Regions from separate parts of the Duganella kummerowiae genome, predicted to be linked through region 4. Evidence: predicted binding sites of a transcription regulator. Region 4 holds the regulator's gene; each other region holds the start of a gene.

Region 1 (2,198 bases), on a different contig from region 4:
CCGCTGCGCAAGTCTTCCGTGGCGCGCAAGATCGCCCGTAGCGGTACCAGCACCGTGCGCGCCAGCAGTATCGCCAGCAAGACCGACAGTGCCACCGCGAGCGCGCCGCCACCTATCAGCGTGGCATTGGTGGAAGCCTGCAGGGATGCCGCATGCCTGGCGCGCTCGGTGAGCAGCGACTGTTCCGCATCCGCCAGCTGCTTCAGCGTGTCGCGCATCTGGTCCATCAGCGATTTGCCTTTGGCGCTTTGCTCGAACACGATCAGCGCCTCCATCTTGCTGCTGTCGGCGTTGGCGGCGTGGCGCAGCGCGATTGCCGGTTCGGCGGCGGTGGTGCGCCATTGCTGTTCCAGCTGCTCGAGCGCTTTCAGGCGGGCTTGCTGCTTGTCGTTGTCTGCGGTCAGCGACTTGACCTTGGCCAGGTTCTTCTGGAACGAGGCCTTGCCGGCGTTGTAAGGTTCCAGGGACGCGGTCGCGCCGGTCAGCGCAAAGCCACGTTCACCCGTCTCCATGTTGATCAGGCCCTCGAGTATTTCCTGGCTGGTGCCCAGCACTTCGTAGGTATGCACGTTCCAGCCATTGGCCTGGTTGAGTTTTGAGAAGTTGCTGTAGGCCACTGTGAGCAACACCAGCATGATGGCGACGATGGAACCGAAGCCCAGATACAGGCGTGTGCCGATGCCGAAATGTGATGTGGCCGCAGGAGTCGTGGGTGATTGCATGGTGTTGTTCCGCCTTATGAATGTGGTGACGATGAAGCGGCGGAGGTTGGGCCAGCAATGTGAATTCGTTCGCCGGCGACGGCACGACGTCGTGGTGCCGCTGGGCGCATATCTGTAACAAGTCTGTAACAGCGTCATTCCAAAATCAATACAAATATTGATCATGGGATACAAAAAAATGGTCAGGAAAATAAAAACTCACACATTCTCACTCTGCCGCCACGCATTCTCGGCTGTGCGCATTTGCAACACTTCGCGCTGCCGCAGGCGGGACGCACTGGCGTACCGGCCGGCGGGAGGCTCGCGGCCGGGCTTGCGGCGCCAGCCGTTTGCGGCGATACTGTATGGAATCACAGTGAAATTCACGTAAAATCCCAGCCCGCCATGTTTGACGACCACCGGCGCATCGCCCACCTCGACATGGATGCGTTCTACGCTTCCGTGGAGCTGCTGCAGTACCCTGAGCTACGCGGGCAGGCGGTGGTGATCGGCGGCCGCCATGCGGAACCGGTGGTGAACGCGGACGGCAGCCGCACTTTCGCCCGCCTGCGCGACTATGCCGGGCGCGGCGTGATCACCACCGCCACCTACGAGGCGCGTGCGCTGGGCGTGGGCTCGGCCATGGGCCTGATGAAGGCCGCCAGGCTGGCGCCGGACGCCGTCCTGCTGCCGGTCAATTTCGACGCCTACCGCCATTATTCGCGCCTGTTCAAGCAGGCCGTGGCCAGCATCGCACCGGAATTCGAGGACCGCGGCATCGATGAAATCTACATCGACCTCACCCACGTGGAGGGAGAAACGGAGGAACTGGGACGGCGCATCAAGCAGGCCGTGCGCGACGCCACCGGCCTGAGCTGCTCGATAGGCATCACCCCGAACAAGCTGCTGTCCAAGATCTGCTCCGACTTGCAGAAGCCGGACGGCCTGACCATCCTCGGCTACCAGGACATCCCCGACCGCATCTGGCCGCTGCCGGTGCGCAAGGTGAACGGCATCGGCCCCAAGGCCACGGAAAAGCTGGCCGGCCTGGGCATCCACACCATAGGCCAGCTGGCCGAGGCCGATCCGGCCCTGCTGCAGCAGCATTTCGGCCTGCACTATGCGGCCTGGCTGGCCGAGGCCGCGCATGGCGTGGACAGCCGCGCCGTGGCCAACCGCACCGAGACCAAGTCCATCAGCCGCGAAACCACCTTCGAGCGCGACCTGCACGCGCGCCAGGACCGCGACACCCTGTCCGGCATCCTGACCTCGCTGTGCAGCCGGCTTGCCGAGGATATCCGGCGCAAGGGCTATGTCAGCCGCACCATCAGCATCAAGCTGCGCTACGACGACTTCCAGATCGTCAGCCGCAACGTGACCCTGCCGCAGCCGGTGGCGGACGCCGCCGCCATCCTGCAGGCCGCGCGCGAATGCCTGAAACGGGTGCCGCTGCAGCGCCGCCTGCGCCTCCTGGGCGTACGCGCCAGCACCCTGGAA
Region 2 (2,198 bases), on a different contig from region 4:
GCTTCGCTCTCCGGCGCCTGCTGCGCCAGCTGCAGCAGGGCGTAGGCGGCCGCGTCCTGGCCATCTTTCTCCAGCACGCGGATGGCGCGGGCGCGCGCGCCCGGGTAATCGCAATCGCGGTACAGGGCGTGCGCGGCCGGCCAGTCTTGCAGCTTTTCCAGGTGCTGGGCAAACTGGAACAGCAGCTTGTCGCGCCGGCTGCGCATCCATTCGTTGCCCGGGTCGCAATCGGGCAGGCCGGGCAGCAACTCGGCCACCGGGACGCCTTCTTCAAAGTGCTCCCGGCAGGCGTACAGGGCCAGGTAGTCGTCTATGTCGCGCCGGGTGCGGAAGCCGCGCGCGGCCGGGGAGAATTCCACTTTCTCGTACTGGTAGATGCCGAGGTCGGACAGCACGAACTCGGTCCAGTCCTGGTGGTAGTTGCCGAAGAAGATGAGGCGCAAACGGTCGCACAGGGGCTGGGCCGTGACCTGGTAGACATGGTCGCCGGCGTCTTTCCACCAGGCCGAAAAGCGCTGTCCGCCCTCGCGGCCGGCGCGCAAGGCCTCCAGCTGCTCGGCCTTGCGCAGCGATCTTAGCTGCGCCGGGAACTGGAACACGCGGCTGATTTCCGGCTTCTGCAACAGGTCGAACAGCTGCTCCAGGCTGATGGCGGGATCGTCCTCGATCAGGCCCAGGGCAGCCAGCGGCCGCGCTGCCTGATGCGCGTCGCCGATTTCCGGGTACTGCAACTTGCTGGCGCGAAACAGGGTGCCCTTGCGCATGGCCATGCGCACGAACAGGGCCCGAGCCGGCTGCGGCAGGGTGGGGAAGGCGGACAGGAAGGCGCGCTCCTCGGCGTCCAGGAGGTCGTCATAGCGCTCGGCGATCCAGCCCAGCACCAACTGGAAGTTATCAAGGTAATAAAACGGATTGTCGAGGACTCGGTTCATGCAGGACTGCGCCAACTGTATTTTTGTACAGTGTATCGCGTCCGCGCCCGCTTGCCCAGCGCTGCCTGCCAATTGCAAACAAAAAGCGCCGCGAATCGCGGCGCCCGGCGTGATGGTGGGAACGGGGTCAGGCGGCTGCGGCTTTCTCGGCCTCGGCCTCGGCCTTGGCTTTTTGCTCGACCAGGGCGGTGGCCTGGGCGATCTGGTCTTCCACTGCCTTGACTGCCTGCTTGGTGGCCTTGGTTACCTGTTCATAGCCGCTGAAGGCGTTGTCGATGGCGGTCTTGACGATCTGCACCGCGTTTTCGGAACCGGGACGCACATTCTTGGTGACGTCGTGTATCAGTGCGCTCAGGTTGTTCTTGGCTTCGGCCAGGTGGACGTCCGCCGCGCGCGTGAATTCCTCGCGGATTTCGCCGATGATCTGGGTCAGCTGCTGGTTGTAGGCCACGGCGCCGGCCACGCCGGGCTGCAGCTTGGCGGCCGCCAGCGAGACGGCGGCGCGCGGATCGGACGCCTGGCTCAGCTCCTTGCCAGTGTCCAGCCCCTGCTGCAGGTTGGACTTGGCGGTGGCCATGTTGAGCGCGACCACCTGCTCCAGTCCTTGTACGGCCTTGCTGGTAAGGGTGTTGAAGGTGTCCAGCTGGAATTCGAACAGGGCTTTGGTGGCGGTGGCGAATTGCTCGGGATTGGTGAACATATGGTCTCCTGATGTGTGATGGGGATGCGGCGGGGCTTCCTTCAACTACTTCTGGACTATGTGTGCTGGCTGGGGCGCCTTATTTTTGTGGCACCATTATTTAGCATGCACCGGCTTTTCGCAACGGCTATCTTGATACGGACCGCTGTCCCACGCCCATCCGGGACCCAGCGTATATTGCGAACAGGCCAGGGTGTTGTCTATCTTGCTGCGCCACTTGTGCCAGGGCGCCGGCTTGGCGGCCGCCATCACGCAGCACAGCGCCAGGCTCATGATGGCTAGTTTTTTCACGATCTGCCTCCGGTCCGCTCAATAGTATCCGTTTCCAGCTGGCGTGAGCATACCCGATTCCGGCCGCTGCGCTTGGCCTGGTACAACAGGGTGTCGGCCGCCGCCACCATGGCTTCCGGCGCCGGGCCGGGACCGGGGGCGCTGAAGTCGGCGCTGGCCACCCCGAAGCTGGCCGTGATGGCGATCTGGCGGCCGTTGTGCAGGGTGGGGGTATCGGCGCACAGCTGGCGCAGGCGCTCGGCCAGCTGGACACCGCCATCCAGGTCGGTTTCCGG
Region 3 (2,198 bases), on a different contig from region 4:
ATGTCCGCCCACACGCCCTCGCCCGACATGCGGGTGGCGAAGTTGCTGTCGTAGTCCTTGCCGCCGCGCATTTCGCGCACCCGGTTCATCACGCGCTCGGCGCGTTCCGGGAAGTGCGCTTCCAGCCATTGCCTGAACAGGGGCGCCACTTCCCACGGCAGCCGCAGCACCGTGTAGTGGGCGCTCACCGCGCCGGCATCCCTGACCGCCTCCAGCAGCCGTTCCAGGTCCGGCTCGGTCACGAAGGGGATGACGGGCGCGATGCTGACGGCCACCGGTATCCCGGCCTCGGTCATGGTGCGTATTACCCGCAAGCGCCGCGCCGGGGCCGCCGCGCGCGGCTCCAGGGTGCGCGAAATGGCCGGGTCCAGCGTGGTCAGGGTGACGGCCACGCCGGCCAGGCGCCGGGCCGCCATGGGCGCCAGGATGTCGATATCGCGCTCGATCAGCGAAGACTTGGTGATCAGCCCGACCGGATGCGCGCATTCCTGCAGCACTTCCAATACCCGGCGCGTCAGGCGCAGCTCGCGTTCGCAGGGCTGGTAAGCGTCCGTGTTCACCCCCAGCGCAATCGATTCCGGCACATAGGACGGCTTGGCCAGCTCGCGCCGCAGCAGTTCGGGCGCGTTGACCTTGGCGTAGATGCGGGTCTCGAAATCCATGCCGGGTGACAGGCCCAGGTAGCTGTGCGTGGGACGCGCGTAGCAATAGATGCATCCATGCTCGCAGCCACGGTAGGGATTGAGCGAGACGCCGAAGGGAAGGTCTGGCGAGGCGTTGCGGCTGAGTATGGTCTTGGCGTACTCGTCCGTTACCTGGGTTTTCAGGGCCGGGGCCTCGTCTTCCTCGCGCTCCCAGCCGTCGTCGACTTCCTCGCGGCCGTTCACCTCGAAGCGCCCCTGCAGGTTGGAGACGGCGCCGCGCCCCTTGCGCGCCTGCAGCGGCTTGAGCGGCAACATGGTCTGTTCCACACCCGGTTCCAGATTGTTTTCATCCACTGCCATCGCCGCCGTCCTCGACACCAATACTGTACATGCATACAGCATTCTATGCCGCCCTTGCGGCGCTTTCAAGGTAAAACTGCGTCGAACTGGTATCATGCGCACAAATCTCCGGGCCCTGCGCCCTCTTTCCACAGATAACCGGCCAGGACGCCCGCCTTCCATGCGGGGCGGCGTCCCGGCTTGTACCCGTTCAGTGAGCATGAAATGAACAACCAAAACAATTCGAACCAAACGCCGCCATCCTTCTTCAGCCGGATTTCCATCGCCATCGGCGCCTTTTTCCGCGCCCTGTCCGACGCCGAGTACGCCGGCCGCCTGGCCGGTATCGACGACCTGCCGGCGCCGGCTGCCGCGCCGGTAGCGCCGCCTGCACCTGCACCTGCACCTGCACGTGCCCCCGCCCCGGCTCCCGCTCCGGCCCCGCTGCGCATCGCCACGCCAGACGCCGCCCTGCAGCTGCTCAACCTGTTCCAGCGCGAAGCCCGCCTGATCGACTTCACCCAGGAAAACCTGGCCGCCTATTCCGACGCCGACATCGGCGCCGCCGCCCGCGTGGTGCACGAGGGTTGCGCCAAGGTGCTGCGCGAACACTTCACCATCGCACCGGTGCGCGCCGAGGCCGAAGGCAGCCGCGTGGTGCTGGAGGAAGGCTTCGACGCCGCCGCCGTGCGCCTGACCGGCAACGTGGTCGGCAAGGCGCCTTTCCGCGGCACCCTGAGCCACCGCGGCTGGCGCTCGTCCAGCGTGCGCCTGCCCAAGCTGGCCGAGGCCCACGACGCCTCCATCCTGGCCCCGGCGGAGGTGGAACTGTGAGCGATCCGCGCTACGCCATCGGCATCGATCTGGGCACCACGCACAGCGCCCTGTCCTATGTGGACCTGGGCGCCAGCGATGGCGAGAAAACCACCCAGGGCGTGCTGGCCATCCCCCAGCTGACCGCGCCCGGCACGGTGGAAGACCTGCCGCTGCTGCCCTCCTTCCTGTACCTGCCGCACCCGGACGAACTGGCGGCCGGCGACTTGAGCCTGCCGTGGGCGGAGGTCCCGGGCCAGGCCGGCGTGGCCGGCGAAATGGCGCGCAGCCGTGGCGCCACCACGCCCATCCGCCTGGTGTCCAGCGCCAAGAGCTGGCTGTGCCACCCCGGCGTGGACCGCCGCGCCGCCATCCTGCCCAATGACGCGCCGGAGGAAGTGG
Region 4 (2,198 bases):
TTCTTGCGCTTGAACAGAGGGTTTTGTTGCTTGCGCTTTTCTTTCAGCTTGAGCTTGTTTTTGTCGAACTTTTTACCGAATGCCATTTTAGGCTCCTGTATCTAAATGGGCGCTGTCTGCGACAGCACTGAAATCAATGATGTGAAATACCAGGCTTTTGCTGTTGCGGTTTTTCTTGTTCAGAAAACCGCTGAACTGATACAGCCCTCCCAGAGACGCCTGCCCGAAGCGGTTCGCAATCTCGCCCGCGGCTATCGCGGACACTTCGAACTCGCTGAGCCGGGCGATGCCGGCCTCGATTTGCTGCGACCGGTGCTGCAGGACAGCGTTCACGATCGGCATGCCGGCCGGGGTGTACCGCAGGGTATCCCGCTCGGCGATCAAGGCGATGATCTGGAGCTGGTTCAGCTCAGGTTCCCAGCAAATTAAGCGGCAGCGGCTGCGGGAGCAGCGGCGGCTTCAGCGCGGTGGGATTTCGCTGCATCTTCGCGTTGCACCGACTTCATCATCGGCGAAGGAGCGGTTTCCGCTTTCTTCATTTTCACGGTCAGGTGACGCAGCACGGCATCATTGAATTTGAATGCGGTTTCCAGCTCGACCAGGGTCTCGTTGTCGCATTCGATGTTCATGCAGATGTAGTGTGCCTTGGCCAGCTTCTGGATCGAGTAAGCCATTTGGCGGCGGCCCCAGTCTTCGACGCGGTGCACGTTGCCACCGCGGCTGGTGACGCTAGCTTTGTAGCGTTCGATCATGGCGGGCACTTGCTCGCTCTGGTCCGGATGGACGATAAAAACGATTTCGTAGTGACGCATGTAAACTCCCTTAAGGACTTGAAGAAATAGCCCACCCTGGCGTCAAGACAGGTGTGGGAAGAGGTAAGCCCGCGACTATAGCACTGTTTTGCCCCCAAAACAAGCAGCCGCCCGGGGCGCGCCGGGCGGCGCGCATGAAAATATTTCGTCCAAAACAAGAAATCCCCTTGCATTCCCTCTCGCACTGTACAAAAATACAGACTGTTTATATCCACAGGCCAGAGGGCCCCGCTCCCATGATCAAGCTCACCGCACGGCAAGAACAAATTCTCAACCTGATCAAGGACGCCATCGACAACACCGGCTTCCCGCCGACCCGCGCCGAAATCGCCAACGAGCTGGGCTTCAAGTCCGCCAACGCGGCCGAGGAGCACCTGCAGGCGCTGGCGCGCAAGGGCGCCATCGAAATCGCGGCCGGCACCTCGCGCGGCATCCGCCTGCTCGGCGCGCACGCCGAGCCGGCCCCGTCGCGCATGCCGCCGCCCAACGCCATGATGTCGCTGCCGCTGATCGGCCGGGTGGCGGCCGGCTCGCCCATCCTGGCGCAGGAAAACCTGGAGACCAGCTACGCGGTCGATCCCAACCTGTTCTCGGCCAGGCCGGACTACCTGCTCAAGGTGCGCGGCGAATCCATGCGCGACGTCGGCATCATGGACGGCGACCTGCTGGCCGTGAAAAAGGTGGACACCGCCAAGAATGGCCAGATCGTGGTGGCGCGCATCGGCAGCGAAGTGACAGTCAAGCGCTACCGCAAGACCGGCGGCCTGGTCGAGCTGCTGCCCGAGAATCCCGACTTCAAGGTGATACAGGTCGATCCGGAAGCCGACGAGTTCGCGCTGGAAGGCCTGGCGGTCGGCTTGCTGCGTACTTGGCATTAAAAAAGGGGCTCTCAATCCGCGCTGAGCGCGATCTTGAGCGCGTTCAGGCTGATTGGGAGATCCCTTTTTTTCTTAACATCCTTCAAGGGCGCAGCTGAAGTCGCCCAGCAAGTCCTCGGTATCCTCGATGCCGACCGAGACCCGTATCAGCGATTCGGCTATGCCCATGGAGGCGCGCCGTTCCGGGCCCATCTCGTAGAAGATGGTATGCGCCACCGGGATGATCAGGGTGCGGGTGTCGCCCAGGTTGGAGGCCGGGATTGCCAGCTTGAGGCGGTTCAGGAAGTCGAAGCAGTCTATGCCCTCCTTCAGCTCAAAGCTCAGCAGCGAACCATAGCTCAGGAACAGCTCGGTGGCGATGCCGTGCTGCGGGTGCGAGGGCAGGCCCGGGTAGTACACGGCCGCCACGCGCTCATCCGATTCCAGCAGGCGCGCCAGGGCCAGGGCATTGGCGCTGGTGCGCTCCATGCGCAGCGCCAGCGTCTCGGCGCCCACGGCGATATGGTGC

Evidence for each region. The regulator LexA, encoded in region 4, represses DNA repair genes until DNA is damaged. The targets are predictions, from matches to a motif close to ACTGTATNNNNATACAGT.
Region 1: the regulator LexA is predicted to act here: its motif matches at 1,062-1,079, upstream of dinB (DNA polymerase IV).
Region 2: the regulator LexA is predicted to act here: its motif matches at 947-964, upstream of ACLB1G_RS26660 (VRR-NUC domain-containing protein).
Region 3: the regulator LexA is predicted to act here: its motif matches at 1,027-1,044, upstream of ACLB1G_RS20815 (PA0069 family radical SAM protein).

What each region holds. Positions count from the first base shown of each region.
Region 1 covers NZ_JBKFEH010000008.1:558,423-560,620, reverse strand. Annotated here, with positions in the region: gene ACLB1G_RS10320 (methyl-accepting chemotaxis protein) at 1-722, opposite strand, end outside; gene dinB (DNA polymerase IV) at 1,107-2,198, shown strand, end outside.
Region 2 covers NZ_JBKFEH010000024.1:184,515-186,712, forward strand. Annotated here, with positions in the region: gene ACLB1G_RS26660 (VRR-NUC domain-containing protein) at 1-932, opposite strand, end outside; gene ACLB1G_RS26665 (phasin family protein) at 1,060-1,632, opposite strand; gene ACLB1G_RS26670 (hypothetical protein) at 1,729-1,923, opposite strand; gene ACLB1G_RS26675 (GGDEF domain-containing protein) at 1,920-2,198, opposite strand, start outside.
Region 3 covers NZ_JBKFEH010000015.1:253,795-255,992, reverse strand. Annotated here, with positions in the region: gene ACLB1G_RS20815 (PA0069 family radical SAM protein) at 1-959, opposite strand, end outside; gene ACLB1G_RS20810 (DUF2760 domain-containing protein) at 1,209-1,817, shown strand; gene ACLB1G_RS20805 (Hsp70 family protein) at 1,814-2,198, shown strand, end outside.
Region 4 covers NZ_JBKFEH010000010.1:395,843-398,040, reverse strand. Annotated here, with positions in the region: gene rpsR (30S ribosomal protein S18) at 1-86, opposite strand, end outside; gene priB (primosomal replication protein N) at 88-408, opposite strand; gene rpsF (30S ribosomal protein S6) at 426-812, opposite strand; gene lexA (transcriptional repressor LexA) at 1,049-1,690, shown strand; gene ACLB1G_RS15420 (cystathionine gamma-synthase family protein) at 1,763-2,198, opposite strand, start outside.